Linked DNA regions of Urbifossiella limnaea. The protein of the gene in region 1 interacts with the protein of each later gene in a pairwise test. Links are inferred from orthologs where the notes say so. Each region holds a gene or a part of one and is shown on either strand. Other genes may lie near its edges.

Region 1 (8,081 bases):
CAACGGGTACGCGGCGCACCACCTGTCGGCCCGGCACATGAACTGGCTGCACGCCTGCTACTGCTTCGGCGCCATGCTCGGCCCGCTGCTGATGACTGCGGTCCTGAGCGGCGGGCGGCCCTACGCCGCGGGGTACACCGTGGTCGGCGGCGTGATGGCGGCGCTGGCGCTGGTCTTCCTGGCGACGCGGCCGCGCTGGGGCGAGGCGAGCGCCGACCCCGCCGGGGACGCGCCGCCGGTCCGCACCGGCGACGCGCTGCGGCACCCGGCGGTGCTGCTGCACATGGCCGTGTTCTTCGTCTACACCGGGCTGGAGGTGGCGCTCGGGCAGTGGGCGTTCACCGTGCTCACCGAGCACCGCGGCGTCGCGGCCGGGGCGGCGGGTGTGGCCGTCGGCGCGTACTGGGGGAGCATCGGCGTCGGCCGCGTGGTGTTCGGCCTGGTTGCCGAGCGCGTCGGCATCGACCGGCTGCTCCGCGTGTGCATGTTCGCCACCCTCGCCGGTGCGATGTTGTTCGCGGCGCCGCTGCCCGAGTGGGCGGCGTTCGCGGGGCTGGTCGTCGCCGGCGTCGGGCTGGCGCCGGTGTACCCGTGCCTGATGACGCGCACGCCGCAGCGCCTCGGGCCGGGCCTGTCGGCGCACTCGATCGGCTTCCAGGTCGGCGCGGCGATGATCGGGGCGGCGGCCGTCCCCGCGGGGCTCGGGCTTCTGGCGGGTGATGTGGGGTTAGGCGCGGTGCCGACGGCGACACTGATGGTGGCCGCGGGGCTGGGGCTGCTTCACGAAGTGCTGATCGCGCGGGGCGAAGCGCGGTGAAGCCGGGGGACGAGCCCCCGGCCCGCCGCCGTGGGTCAGTTCACCAGCTGGAACGAGTCGAAGAAATCGGCCACGCCGGGGTCGCGGACGGCGGCGTCGGAGCCGCGTACCGTCACCCGGTACAGCCGCGCCCCGACGACGTACACCCGGCCGCGCAGGCTCCGGTCGCCGGCCGTCGCCTCGAACTCCCAGCCGCGGTGCCGCCCGCCCAGCACCAGGAGTTCGCACTTGCCCAGCTTCGACCCGTCGCCCAGTTCGGCCACGGTCGTGTCGCGGAGATGGTCCAGCGCGGCCTGCCGCGCCTTGCCGGCGACGCCCTCCAGCTCGGAGTCGTCGGCGTACCCGGCGGAATAACGGCCGCCGGCGGCCGTCACCGCGTAGGTCGTGAACGTGTGCCCGTCGGCGTCGGCCGTCCCCTTCGTCGGCGACGCCGGGAACCGCGCCTTGAATTTGCCGCCGGTCGAGTGGATGGCCGTGCCCGCCGCCTTCGCCGCCGGCTCGGGGTCGGCCGCCTTCGCCGCCACCCGGTCGGCCGGGTTCGTCCGCTTCGGCGTCGCCGTCGCCAGCCGCTCGGCCGGGTTGCCGCTCGCCGCCGGGAGGTCGCCGAGCAGCGCGAACGAGTCCAGGAACTCGTCCGCCTTCGGGTCGGCCACGAACTCGTCCACGCCCATGACCGCGACCATGTACATGCGGGTTCCGGCGAGGAAGATGCGGCACCGGTACTTCCCCGCCTTCGGGTCGGTGACCGAGGCCAGGCACTCGCGGCCCGGGTAGCGGTCGTGCAGCATCACCCGCTTGGTGTCGATCGTCTTCCCGCCGACGCCCTGCACCGACCCGGCGACGGCGTCGTCGAGCCGCTTCTGCGACAGGGCCAGGGGCTCGGCCGCCGACAGCGGCAGCTCGGCGGTGCCGACCATGTACCCGCCCTTGTTCCCCCACGGCTCCTTCACCCACATGGTGAAGTTGACTCCGAACGCCGACTTGGTCTTCTCCGACGGCGTGCCCGGGAACAGCGCCTTCCACTTGCCGTCGGGCGAGGTGAACTCGGCCATCGGCGGGTTGAGCACGTCCTTGAACTTGCCGCAGCCGCCGGCCAGCAGCGCGGCGGACACGGCGACCAGCAACACGGGGCGCGGCACGGCAGGCCTCCGGGGGCGGTGCGAACTCTGCCCGGAGCCTAGAACACGAACCCTCGCCTGGCGTTCATCGTGTCCAGCGGCGAAGGGGACGAGTTCCGCGGATGCAGCAAGTGGGTTAGACGAAAGAGCGCCGGACCGGTGTGAGGGCTGAAGTGGTTGGGATTCCGTCGCTTGCGGCGATGCACGCCGTGCCACGCCGCGAGCAGCGTCACTTCGCGTCCACGAGGTACAGCCGGTGGAACTGATCGATCGCCGCAGCCACCTTCCCGGCCGTCTCGGGAGCTGACACGGGCGTCGTGAGCATCCAGCCGAATTCGAGCTGCACGGCGTCGAGGCCGTAGTCGCCGCTGTAGGTGCGGACGATGTAGCCGCCGTTGAAGTTATCGTGCTCCTTGCCGTCGAGCTTGGCCGGGTGCGTCTTGAAGCCCGCCCCGCCGAGCAGCCCGAGCAGGCTGTCCGGGCCGCAGTGGGCCTTCTCGCCGAAGCGCTGGCGGAGCAGCGCCACCGTCTTACCGTCCTGCGTGCCGCGGACCACCGAGTCGGGGAAGGTCGCCTGGTTGTGGACGTCGAGGAGCAGACCGCGGCCGTGAACCTTGCGGACTTCCTTGCAGAACCCGGCGAGGGTGTCGTGGTAGGCGTCGTAGACGGGCTTGGCGCGCGGGCTCTCGTAGGCGACGTCGGCCGGCCGGTTGGCGTCGACGTAGCGGCGGCTGAACCGGGCGGTGACGAGGTACGGTCGCTTGCCGGTCTTGAGGAACACTTCAACGGCCAGCGTCGCGGCCAGCTCTTCGGTGCCGGGGTCGCGGCCGGTGTAGAAGCCGTTCGGCCCGGTGGGCAGGCCGACCCCGCGTCGCGTCGGGACGCCGGGAATCTCGCCCGTGCCGCCGTGCGGTGCGGAGATGATGACCGGCATGTTCCCCTTGCGGACGTTGAGGAACGGCGACTCCGGTCGCGCGGCCGGCTCCTGGGCCAGCGCGACGGCGACGGCGGCGAGCGCGGCAACGACCGCCGCGGGGAGGCGCGGGCGACGCATGGCAGTGTCTGTGCGGACGTAGGCGAGCGAGTCTGGCTTCAGTGTACGAGATGGGAGTGAAAAATGAGAACCCGGTTTGGCGCGGGCGGTGCTGGGAAAACGAACAGCCCGGGTGATCGGCCGCCTCTCCCCTCGGCCGACACACCCGGGCTGCTGTATTGGCGAGGTCGAGATCGCGACCCGTGGTGATACCGCCTCTCCCCTCGGCTCACCCCGGCGTCCCGTTCGACCTCTCCGCTTCATGTAAAAGCAGCCGCGGTGCCAATCGCGCCCGCCGCCGCCGCGTTCCGCGCTGACCCGCGCGAAAAACGCTGGGATTCTTGGGGCATTCCCGCCGCCCCGGCCGCACGAAAAAAAGTCCGCCCGGGTTCGTGCCGCGCCGCCGTGCCGGGTGCGAGCGCAATTCGTGCCCGGGGGACGGGCAGGTGGCGGAGGTCGGCGGGCGTAAGACAGAGGGCGGCGCCGGCGTAAACTGGAGAGACCGGAAAGTCGGGGCGGCTTCGTGGCCGATCTATTCCGGCGTCTGCCCTCTGGTCCCTGGCGACTGACATGGCAACCGACATCCGGCTGAAGGACGAGCTGCCGACGATCACCGACCTGCTGGTCGAGTCGTACACCGAGTGCAGCCGGATGAACCACCTGGCGCACGAGCCGCTGCCGAGCCGCGACTCCGTCGCCGACATCCTCGCCGATCTCAGCGAAGTGCTGTACCCCGGCTACGGCCGGCGGCAGAACCTCCACCACGGCAACGTGGGTTACCACGTGGGCGCCCTCGTCGATGGGCTCCACGACAAGCTGACGCAGCAGATCGCCCGCGCCCTGCGCCACGAGCTGTGCGAGGAGAGCCCGCACGTCGACTGCGAGGCCATCGCCCAGCCGAAGGCGATGGAGCTGCTGCGGCGGCTGCCGGACGTGCGGAAGGTGCTGGAGCAGGACGTGGACGCCGCCTACCGCGGCGACCCGGCCGCCCGCAGCCACCACGAGATCATCTTCAGCTACCCCGGCCTCGAAGCGGTGAGCGTGTACCGCGTGGCCCACGAGCTGTACACGCTGGGCGTGCCGTTCATCCCGCGCATGATGACGGAGGCGGCGCACGCCAAGACCGGCATCGACATCCACCCGGGGGCGCGGATCGGGCCGGGCTTCTTCATCGACCACGGCACCGGCGTGGTGATCGGCCAGACGTGCGAGATCGGCGCCGGCGTGAAGCTGTACCAGGGCGTGACGCTCGGCGCCCTGAGCTTCACGAAGGACGACGACGGCAACCTGACGCACGGCAGCTACAAGCGCCACCCCACGCTGAAGGACGGTGTGGTGGTGTACGCGAACGCCACTATCCTGGGCGGCGCCACGGTGGTGGGCGAGCGGAGCGTGATCGGCTCGAACGTGTGGCTGACGGAGAGCGTACCGCCCGACACGACGGTGCTGCTGGAGAAGCCGCGGCTGCGGCTGAAGGGCGCTAAGCCGGCGGCGGACGACGTGTCGCTGATGTACCACATCTAAATGTGACCCGTGCCGGCGGGCGGATCGGGTACGATACGGGTAGTACGCCCGACGGAGGCACCCCATGCCCGCTGCCCTCGACCCGCCGGCCGACCTACTGGAGGCGGCCGTTGCCCTGGACCCCGACCGGTTCGACCGGTTGGTCGCCGGCCTGCTCCGGGTGCGGGCGGAGCGCGTGGCCGGGACGGTCCGGGGCGGCGAAGCGGCCCTCCTCGCACGCATCAACGGGGGGCCGTCCCCGGACGTGTGGAGCGAGTACCACCGCCTCCGCGACCGGCACCGACGGCAGGTGCTCACCCCCGCCGAGTACGCGGAGTTGACCCGTCTGACCGACACGGTCGAGTTGTACCAGGCCGACCGGACGGCCGCGCTGGTGGAGTTGGCGGCCGTGCGCGGGGAGCCGCTCGACCAGGTGCTCCGCGCGCTCGGCATCCCCTGGCCGGCGTCGGGGTGATCCCGTGTCGTCGTCCGTTCGAACCGCGGTGGCGGACCGGGCCGGCGGCTGCTGCGAATACTGTCGCAGTCAGGACCGGTTCGCGGTCCAGTCGTTCGCGGTCGAGCACGTCGAGCCGCAGAGCGGCGGCGGGTCCGACGATGCGGAGAACCTCGCCTACTCTTGTCAGGGGTGCAACAACCACAAGTACACCCGGACCCGCGCGGTAGACCCCGCCACCGGTGCCGAGGTGCCCCTGTTCCACCCGCGCCGCCAACGCTGGTCGGACCACTTCGCGTGGGCGGCCGACTACTCGGAAGTCGTCGGGTTGACGCCAACGGGCCGCGCCACCGTCGCGGCGCTCCGGCTCAACCGCCCCGGCGTGGTCAACCTGCGGACCGTACTCTTTTCGGTCGGCCTCCACCCGCCCGGACCGCCGACTGACGCCGGCCGCTCGCCGCGCCCCCTGCCGCCCGCTACGACTTCCTGATGCTCACCGACCTGATTACCTCCCCCGACCCGGCCGTCCGCAACCGCCCGCTCGCCGCCGCCGTGGCGGCGCTGTCGTACCCCGAACTCCTCGCCGAGCGGCAGACGCTCGACCGCTTCCGCCGCGAGCGCGGCAACCTCTACGACCGCGTCCGCGCCCTGTTCTTCCTGTACGCCATCGACCGGTTCCACCTGCCGACGCGCCCCGAACTCCCCGCCGCCGGTCGCATCCCGCACGCCGGCATCGACCGGCTGATGAACCGCCGGTTCGACGAGGCCGTGCGCCTGTTCCGCGCCGCCGAGGCCGAGCACGGCCCGAGCGACCCGCTGTGCAGCGCCCTCGCCGCCGCGTACCACGCCCTCGCCTTCCAGACGCTCGCCGACCAGGTCCGCGCCAGCGTCCGCGGCGCCGCCGGCAACCGCTGGATGTTCCGCGCCGGCGACCCCGCCGACCACCCGCTCCGCGTCCGCCCCGAGTTGCTGAGTCGCCCCCACGCCGGCGCCCCCTTCCCCGTGCTGCGCGAGCGGACGCCGGTGCGGATGGACCTGTCCCACTCGTGCTGGTCGGACATCTTCTTCCTCGGCATGGACTACCCCGAGGGCGCCCGCGTCCTGAACGTGTCCATCGACCTCGGCGTCCACGGCCGCGATAGCGTGCCGAAGCCGCCGATCGAGGTGTACTTCCGCGTCATCGACGAGCCCGTGCTGCGACTGGTGAGCGTGGACCTGGACGCCGCCGCGGACGTGAAGTCGTTGCCCGAGGTGTTCGACTTCGCCCGCGATTACCTCGGCCTACTGAAGGCCGCGGTGATCGCGTCGGGCGTGATCCCGCCGGGGCTCGAAGGGTCACGCGCCGACCTGCGCCAGGTGCTCGACGTACTCGTCGGCCCGGGCCTCGGCATCGAACTGGTCAGCGCCGTGAACGACATCCCGAAGGGCTCGCGCCTCGCCGTTTCGACGAACCTGCTGGCCGGCCTGATCGCCGTGTGCATGCGCGCGACCGGGCAGGCGAAGGCGCTCACCGGTTCGCTCGCGGAGCCGGAGCGCCGGCTGGTCGCGGCGCGGGCCATCCTCGGCGAGTGGCTCGGCGGCAGCGGCGGCGGCTGGCAGGACAGCGGCGGCGTCTGGCCCGGCATCAAGCTCATCGAGGGGACCGTCGCCGCGGAGGGCGACCCCGAGCACGGCGTCAGTCGCGGACGCCTGTTGCCACGGCACACCGTCTTCGGCCCGGAGGAGGTTTCGGAGGCGAACCGCCGGAAGCTCGAAGACAGTTTGGTGCTCGTCCACGGCGGCATGGCCCAGAACGTCGGCCCGGTGCTGGAGATGGTGACCGAAAAGTACCTGCTGCGCGACGACGCCGAGTGGCAGGCCCGGCAGGCGGCGCTCGGCATCTTCGACGAGATCGCCGACGACCTGAAGCGCGGCGACGTCCCCGCCCTCGGCGCCGCGACGACGCGCAACTTCGCCGGGCCGATTCAGACGATCATCCCCGCGGCGTCGAACGCCTTCACGGAGGGGCTGATCGCCGCGAGCCGCGCGCGGTTCGGCAGCGATTTCTGGGGCTTCTGGATGCTCGGCGGCATGAGCGGCGGCGGCATGGGGTTCATCGTCGCGCCGCACCGCAAGGCCGAGGCGCAAGACTTCCTCCTGGAAGAGATGCGTCGGCAGCGGGAGGCCTTGAAGCACTCGCTGCCGTTCGCCATGGCGCCGGTCGTGTACGACTTCGCCGTCAACCCGCGCGGCACGCACGCCGACCTCCTCCCCGCCGGCGCCGAGTTGCTGCCGCGCGGCTACTACGCGCTGCTCGTGCCGCGCTGGCTGCGCGAGGACGCGCGGCTCATCCCGGCGTCACGGCGCGGCGAGCTGGAGCGCGTCGGCGCCGCGGCCCGCGCCCCGGAGTTGGCCGGCCTCGTCGAGTCGCTGTTCGACCGCATGGTGCCGGCGGCGGCGGCGTCGTCGAGCGCCCGGCCGGAAGCGCTGGCGGCATTGCTGACGGCGAACGGCTTCGACCGCGCCGAGCACGAGCGCATCCGCGACGACCTCCGCCGCGGCCGCATCGGCCTGGCGCAGAACCGCCTCGCGGCGTCCACCGTCGTGGAAGACGTGCAGCCAGGCGACGTGACCGACTGCCGCGGCGGCGTCCCCGCGGAGGTCGTGCGGCGTGGCGAGCAGGCGCTGGCCGCGGGCGAGCTCGCGGTCGTGACGCTGTCGGCGGGCGCGGGTTCACGCTGGACGCAGGGCGCCGGCGTGGTGAAAGCGCTGAACCCGTTCGCACGCCTGGCCGGGAAGCACCGCACGTTCCTCGAGGTGCACCTGGCCAAGAGCCGCAAGGCGGCCGAGCGCTCCGGCGCGACGGTGCCGCACGTCTTCACGACGGGCTACCTCACGCACGGCCCGACCGGCGCGCACCTGGCGGCGACCGGCAACTACGGCTACGGCGGTCCGGTGAAGCTGTCGCCGGCGATGAGCGTGGGCCTGCGGCTGGTGCCGATGGTGCGCGACCTCCGCTTCGCGTGGGAGGAGACGGCCCACCAGGTGCTCGACGAGCGGAAGCAGCGGGTGCGCGAGGGCGCTCACCAGGCGCTGATCGGCTGGGCGACCGCGGCCGGCGAGGGGAGCGACTACACCGACAACGAGCCGCTCCAGTGCCTCCACCCGGTCGGCCAC
Region 2 (5,413 bases), 4.0 Mb from region 1 along the record:
CTGGCCGGCGTGGCGGGGGCGGTGGGTGCCATCTGCGTGATCTTCGCCAGCAAAGCGGCGGTGGACGCGGCGAAGGCCGAACAGGTGAACCCGGCGACGTACCGCGTCTACATCGCCCCGTTGATCTTCTGCCTGGCCCCGCTCATCAACACGCTGCTGAGCCTGGTGTGGCACCCGGACCCGAAGACCGGCGACTGGTCCGTCTTCCACTTCGACGTGCCCGGGTGGAAGCTGTGGGCCGGCATCGTGCTGGTGTCGCTCGGCACCTTCCTGGTGCTGATGTCGAAGGAGGAGGCGGAGGCAGGTAAGGGTGCGCCGAAGCCCGCGGCCCCGACGCCCGAAACCCCGGGCGCGTCATGACCCCCGAGGACGCGGTCCAGCGCTGCAACACCATCCTGGCGCACGCCTGGATGGTGCGCACGTTCCTGAAGCACGCCGACGAGGTTCAGGACAACGAGGACATGCTCGACGTGCCGCGGACGCTGTACGACAGCATCCGCGCCGTGGAGCCGGCGTACCAGCGCGGCGACCACGCCGACTACCTGCGGCGGCTGAAGGGGAAGCTGCCGAAGCTGCGCCGCGCGGCGGAACACTTCGCCGCGCACTTCCGCGATTTCTCGCCGCACACCAACTTCGAGATGGCCGACCTCAGCCTCCGCGGAGTCGTCCGGGAGTTGGAGGAGGTGTTCTCCGCCCTCGCACTCCCGCCCGGGTAACAACCACCTGCGCCGTCAAGTCGGCGTCCTTGTCCGACCGCGCCCGCAGGGGTAGAAAGCCGTCACCCTCAACGCCCAACTCCCCCTCCCGAAGGACGCGCCGATGGCCGCCGACCCCACCTTTCGCGGACACGTTTTCGACGACATCACCCAGACCGTCGGCGCCACGCCCCTCGTCAAGCTCCGCCGCGTCGTCGGCGACGCCAAGGCCACCGTCGTCGGGAAGCTGGAGAACTTCAACCCGCTGTGGTCCGTCAAGGACCGCATCGGCGTCGCGATGATCGACGCCGCCGAGAAGGCGGGGAAGATCACCAAGGACACTCTCATCATCGAGCCGACCAGCGGCAACACCGGCATCGGCCTCGCGTTCGTCTGCGCCGCTCGCGGCTACCAGTTGGCCGTAACCATGCCCGAGAGCATGTCGCTCGAACGGCAGCGCCTGCTGAAGGCGTTCGGGGCCAAGCTGTACCTCACGCCGCGCGAGACGGGCATGCGCGGGGCCGTGAACCGGGCCAAGGAGCTGTTCCAGGAGTTCGGCGGCGAGCCGAAGGCGTTCATCCCCCAGCAGTTCGAGAACCCCGCCAATCCGGAGGTTCACCGCCGCACGACTGCCGAGGAAATCTGGCGCGCCACCGGCGGCAACATCGACATCCTGGTGTGCGGCGTCGGCACCGGCGGTACGATCACCGGCTGCGGCGAGGTGCTGAAGGCCCGCAAGCCCGGGGTGAAGTGCGTGGCCGTGGAGCCGGCCGCGAGCCCGGTGCTGACGCAGCACGTCGTGCAGGGCGTGCCGAAAGACCAGGTGAAGCCAGGGCCGCACAAGATTCAAGGGATCGGCGCCGGGTTCGTGCCGGGCGTGCTGAACACCGCCGTGATCGACGAGGTGTTCCAGGTGACCGACGACGAGGCGTTCGAGATGGCCCGCCGGCTGGCGAAGGAAGAGGGGATGCTGTGCGGCATCTCCTGCGGCGCGGCCGCGGCCGCGGCGGTGAAGGTGGCGAAGCGGCCGGAGAACGCCGGCAAGGTAATCGTGGTGGTGCTGCCGGACCTGGGCGAGCGCTACCTCTCGACGGCGCTCTACCCGCAGGATTAACGACCAGGGCGCGACCTGGCGGACTCACCCGCCGCCCGGTCGCACCCGCCCGGAATTCACTTCGCGCCCAGGCAGTAGATCGTGCCGCGGTCGGTGCCGAACAGTACGCAGTCCGGGCCGACCGCCACCGACCCCGACACCGGCCCGTCCACCTCCACCTCCTGCACCTTCCGCCCGCTCATCAGGTCGAGGACGTACAAGGAGGCGGCACGCGACAGGCTGCCGACGTACACCCGCTCGCCCACCACCACCGGCGAGGCGTCCACCACGCCGTCGGTCGTAAAGCTCCACACCTGCTTGCCGGTGGCGCGGTCGATGCCGTACACCTTAGCGTCGCGGCTGCCGGCCACGACCACGTCCTTCGTCACCGCCGCGGAGGCGTAGAACGGCTGCTGGCGCGTCGGCGCCTCGAACGCCCACAACTTCTTCTTCTGCTTCCAGTCCACGGCCACCACCTGGTTCGCCATCGTGCCGACGTAGGCCACGTCGCCCGCCACCGCCGCCGTCGCCGCGGCCTGGCCGTCGAGCTCGATCGCGCCGATCTCCTTCCCCGTCTTGGCGTTCAGGACGTGGAACTTACTGTCGCACCCGGCCACGAACGTGGTGTCGCCGATCACCACCGGGGAGCCGTTGACGGGGCCGTCGGTCCGCACGTCCCACAGCTTCTTCCCCTCCGGGGAGAGGCAGTACAGCGTCGAGTCGTGGGAGCCGATGAGGACGTTGTTGCCGTGGAAGTTGCAGCCCGAGGTGATCTCGCCTTCCGTCTCGAACGCCCAGAGTTGCTTGCCGTCGGCGGCCGACAGGCAGAAGAACTTGCCGTCCAGGTTGCCGACATAGACCTTACCGTCCTTCACGCTCGGCGACGCCTTCAGGTGGCCGAGCTTGACCTTCCACTTCTCCTTGCCGGTGGACAGTTCGAGGGCGTACAGGTGCTTGTCGAACGAGCCGACGTACACGACCCCGCCGACGACCGCGGGGGCGCCCTCGATGGCGTCGCCGGTTTTGAACTTCCAGCGCTCGGCGAGTTGGTCCGGGAGCTTGGCGGTGCCGACGCCACTCATGAGAGGGTCGCCGCGGAACAACGGCCAGTCGGCCGACGCGGCGGGGGTCAGCAGGAGCAGCACGAGCAGGGCGCGACGCATGGCGAACTCCCGGAGAAGAAACCTCACGCAGAGGCGCAGAGCCGCAGAGAGAAAACCAGAGGGGATACTCGTGCGGCCGGCCGGTCTTACTCTGCGGCTCTGCGCCTCTGCGCGAGACTGTCTTTTCTTCACCACGCGGCGCGGTACAGCCCCAGGATGTCGGCCTCGCTCACCTCGCGCGGGTTGAACCGCGCCGTCCACTGCTGATTCGCCTCCTCGGCGAGGAGTGGCAGGATCGACTCCGACACGCCGCACTCCTTCAGGGTCCGAGGCAGCCCCGCCGCCGACAGCATCGCCGTTACCCGGTCGGCCAGCGCGCCCGCGGAGCCGGCCAGGTCGGCGTACAGGTCGCCCACCGCAGCGGCGTTGAAGCGGACGACGTGCGGCAGCATCACGCCGACGGCGACGCCGTGGGTGACGCCGTAGTGGGCCGTCAGCGGGTTGGCGCACGAGTGGCAGACCCCGAGCATCGCGGCCTCGATCGCCATCCCCGCGAAGTGCGCCCCGAGCAGCATCGCCGACCGCGCCGCCAGGTCCGTCGGGTGGCTCATCACCCGCTCGAAGTTCGGCTCCAGCTGCCGGAACGCGGCATGCGAGTACGTCTGCGACAGTGGGTTCCGCCTGGCGCACACGAACGACTCGACCGCGTGCGCCACCGCGTCGATGCCGGTGACCGCGCTCACCAGCTTCGGCTGCGACAGCGTAACCTCGGGGTCGAGGATCGAGACGCGGAAGGCGGCCTGCTTGTCGCCGCAGGCCATCTTCAGGTGCGAGCGCTCGTCGGTGATGAGGGCGTAGCTCTGGGCCTCGCTGCCGGTGCCGGACGTGGTCGGCACGCCGACGGACGGGAGCATCGGCTTCGTCGCCTTGCCGTGGCCCTTGTAGTCGGCCATGCGGCCGCCGTTGGTCAGGAGGAAGTTCACCCCCTTGGCGCAGTCCATCGAGCTGCCGCCGCCGACGGCCGCGATCAGGTCGACGCGGTGCGTCCGCGCGAACACCACCCCGGCGGCCACCTCGCGCTCGGTCGGGTTCTCCTTCACCCCGTCGAACACGAACGCCTCCAGCCCGGCCTCCTCGATGGCCGCGACGGCGCGCTGCGGGTGCCCGGCGGCTTCGAGGCCGGGGTCGGTGACGAGCAGGACGCGGGTGCCGCCGAGTTCGCGGGCCACCTCGCCCAGGCGGGCGAGGCTGCCGGACCCGAAGACGACGCGGCCGAGCGGCTGGAAGTCAAACGCCGGCGGGGGTGCGGGCGTGCTGGAGCGCCCGCTGCTTGTAGAGGTGGGTGAACAGGTTCCCTTCATGCGGCTGGTCCCACGTCAGTCGGTTGGTCGGCAGCGGCCCGATGTTCAGTCGCTCGACCGTCGGGCAGGCCAGGGCGTCCGCGATGAAGGCGGGGTCGTCGGACAGGACGGTCGCGGCCAGGGTGTACCCGATCCGCTTCAGCACGTCCTGCTGAGGCCATTCTATCACGCTGGCATACGGGAACAGGAACTCCTTGTTCGCCAGCGGGTGGTCCGGGCTCTCACAGCGGACGATGGTCGGAAGGAGCCATGCGACGCGCCCCTCCTTGACGAGTCGGGGCGTGCCACGGAGCTTTTGCGTCACGTCCACCGCGCCGGGCTCCTTCAGCCCCTCGTCGATCATGTTGTTGATCGCCTCGGCGACCGACGGGTTGGCGAACGCGCTGACCTCGCACGCCGGGTCGTCCCACGGCCGGGCCTTGGCGCCGGCGAGCCGCTTCGCCAGCCCTTCAGCGATCGCGTCGGCGTTCCGGGGCGTCCACACCGCCGAGGCGTTGACGCACGCCCGGCCGCCGTTCGCAGCGATGCCCTCCACCATCACGTCGAGGTGCTTCTCCCACTGGTCGGCCTGGTCCTCGCCGAAGATGAACTTGCTGTAGCCGGTGCCGTGAATCTCGACGCGGTGGTCGCTCTTGTACGGGGCCATCGTGCGGTCGTCGCCGAAGGCCATGCTGCGGCCGCACAGGCGGAGGATGTCCGCCGCACCGGCGTGGTCGGTCGGCAGGAACGCGAGGGCGCTCGCCGGCACCCCCGCCTTGAGAAACGCTTGCAGGACGCGGTACGGCGTCCACGGCTCCTCGCGGCCCGGCTTCACGAGCAGGGGAATCTTGAACGCGATCGTCGGCACCCACAGCGAGTGGACGCCGGGCGAGTTCGACGGCAGCACCGCCCCGAACACGTCGGTGGTGGGGTAGAACGCCTGCATCCGGCCGCCGCGGGTGGTGTACCCGGCGTCGAGCGCGTCGAGGGGCAGGCCGCGCGTCAGCCCGCCAATCACTTCTTCGATGTGAGACAGAACGTAGTGCACCTTGCGGGCGTTGCGGTCGCAGAAGACGACGGGGCTGCCCGTGGTGGAGGACAGGTTGCGGACGTACTGGTCGAACGTGAGTTCGGCGTCGCCGCAGGGGAGGGCGGCGTTGAGGAAGTAGTCGGCGGCCTTCT

The links.
Region 2: the proteins of epsC (region 1) and cysK interact in binary tests that used the Escherichia coli proteins (3 or more experiments, as listed by UniProt). The link is inferred for Urbifossiella limnaea from one-to-one orthologs.

What each region holds. Positions count from the first base shown.
Region 1 is NZ_CP036273.1:6,354,730-6,362,810, forward strand. What follows is about bases 2,633-5,515. They hold epsC (serine O-acetyltransferase EpsC), read left to right. Parts: upstream 2,633-3,538; coding sequence 3,539-4,492; downstream 4,493-5,515. Other genes in these bases: ETAA1_RS25865 (N-formylglutamate amidohydrolase), read right to left, coding at 2,633-2,989; ETAA1_RS25875 (hypothetical protein), read left to right, coding at 4,557-4,946; ETAA1_RS25880 (HNH endonuclease), read left to right, coding at 4,951-5,415; ETAA1_RS25885 (UTP--glucose-1-phosphate uridylyltransferase), read left to right, coding at 5,415-5,515. Outside these bases: ETAA1_RS25855 (MFS transporter), read left to right, coding at 1-817; ETAA1_RS25860 (hypothetical protein), read right to left, coding at 853-1,956; more of ETAA1_RS25865, read right to left, coding at 2,165-2,632; more of ETAA1_RS25885, read left to right, coding at 5,516-8,081.
Region 2 is NZ_CP036273.1:2,396,584-2,401,996, forward strand. What follows is about bases 1-2,814. They hold cysK (cysteine synthase A), read left to right. Parts: upstream 1-819; coding sequence 820-1,809; downstream 1,810-2,814. Other genes in these bases: ETAA1_RS09525 (hypothetical protein), read left to right, coding at 1-360; ETAA1_RS09530 (hypothetical protein), read left to right, coding at 357-716; ETAA1_RS09540 (outer membrane protein assembly factor BamB family protein), read right to left, coding at 1,866-2,814. In the rest of the region: more of ETAA1_RS09540, read right to left, coding at 2,815-2,951; ETAA1_RS09545 (iron-containing alcohol dehydrogenase), read right to left, coding at 3,080-4,252; ETAA1_RS09550 (aldehyde dehydrogenase family protein), read right to left, coding at 4,179-5,413.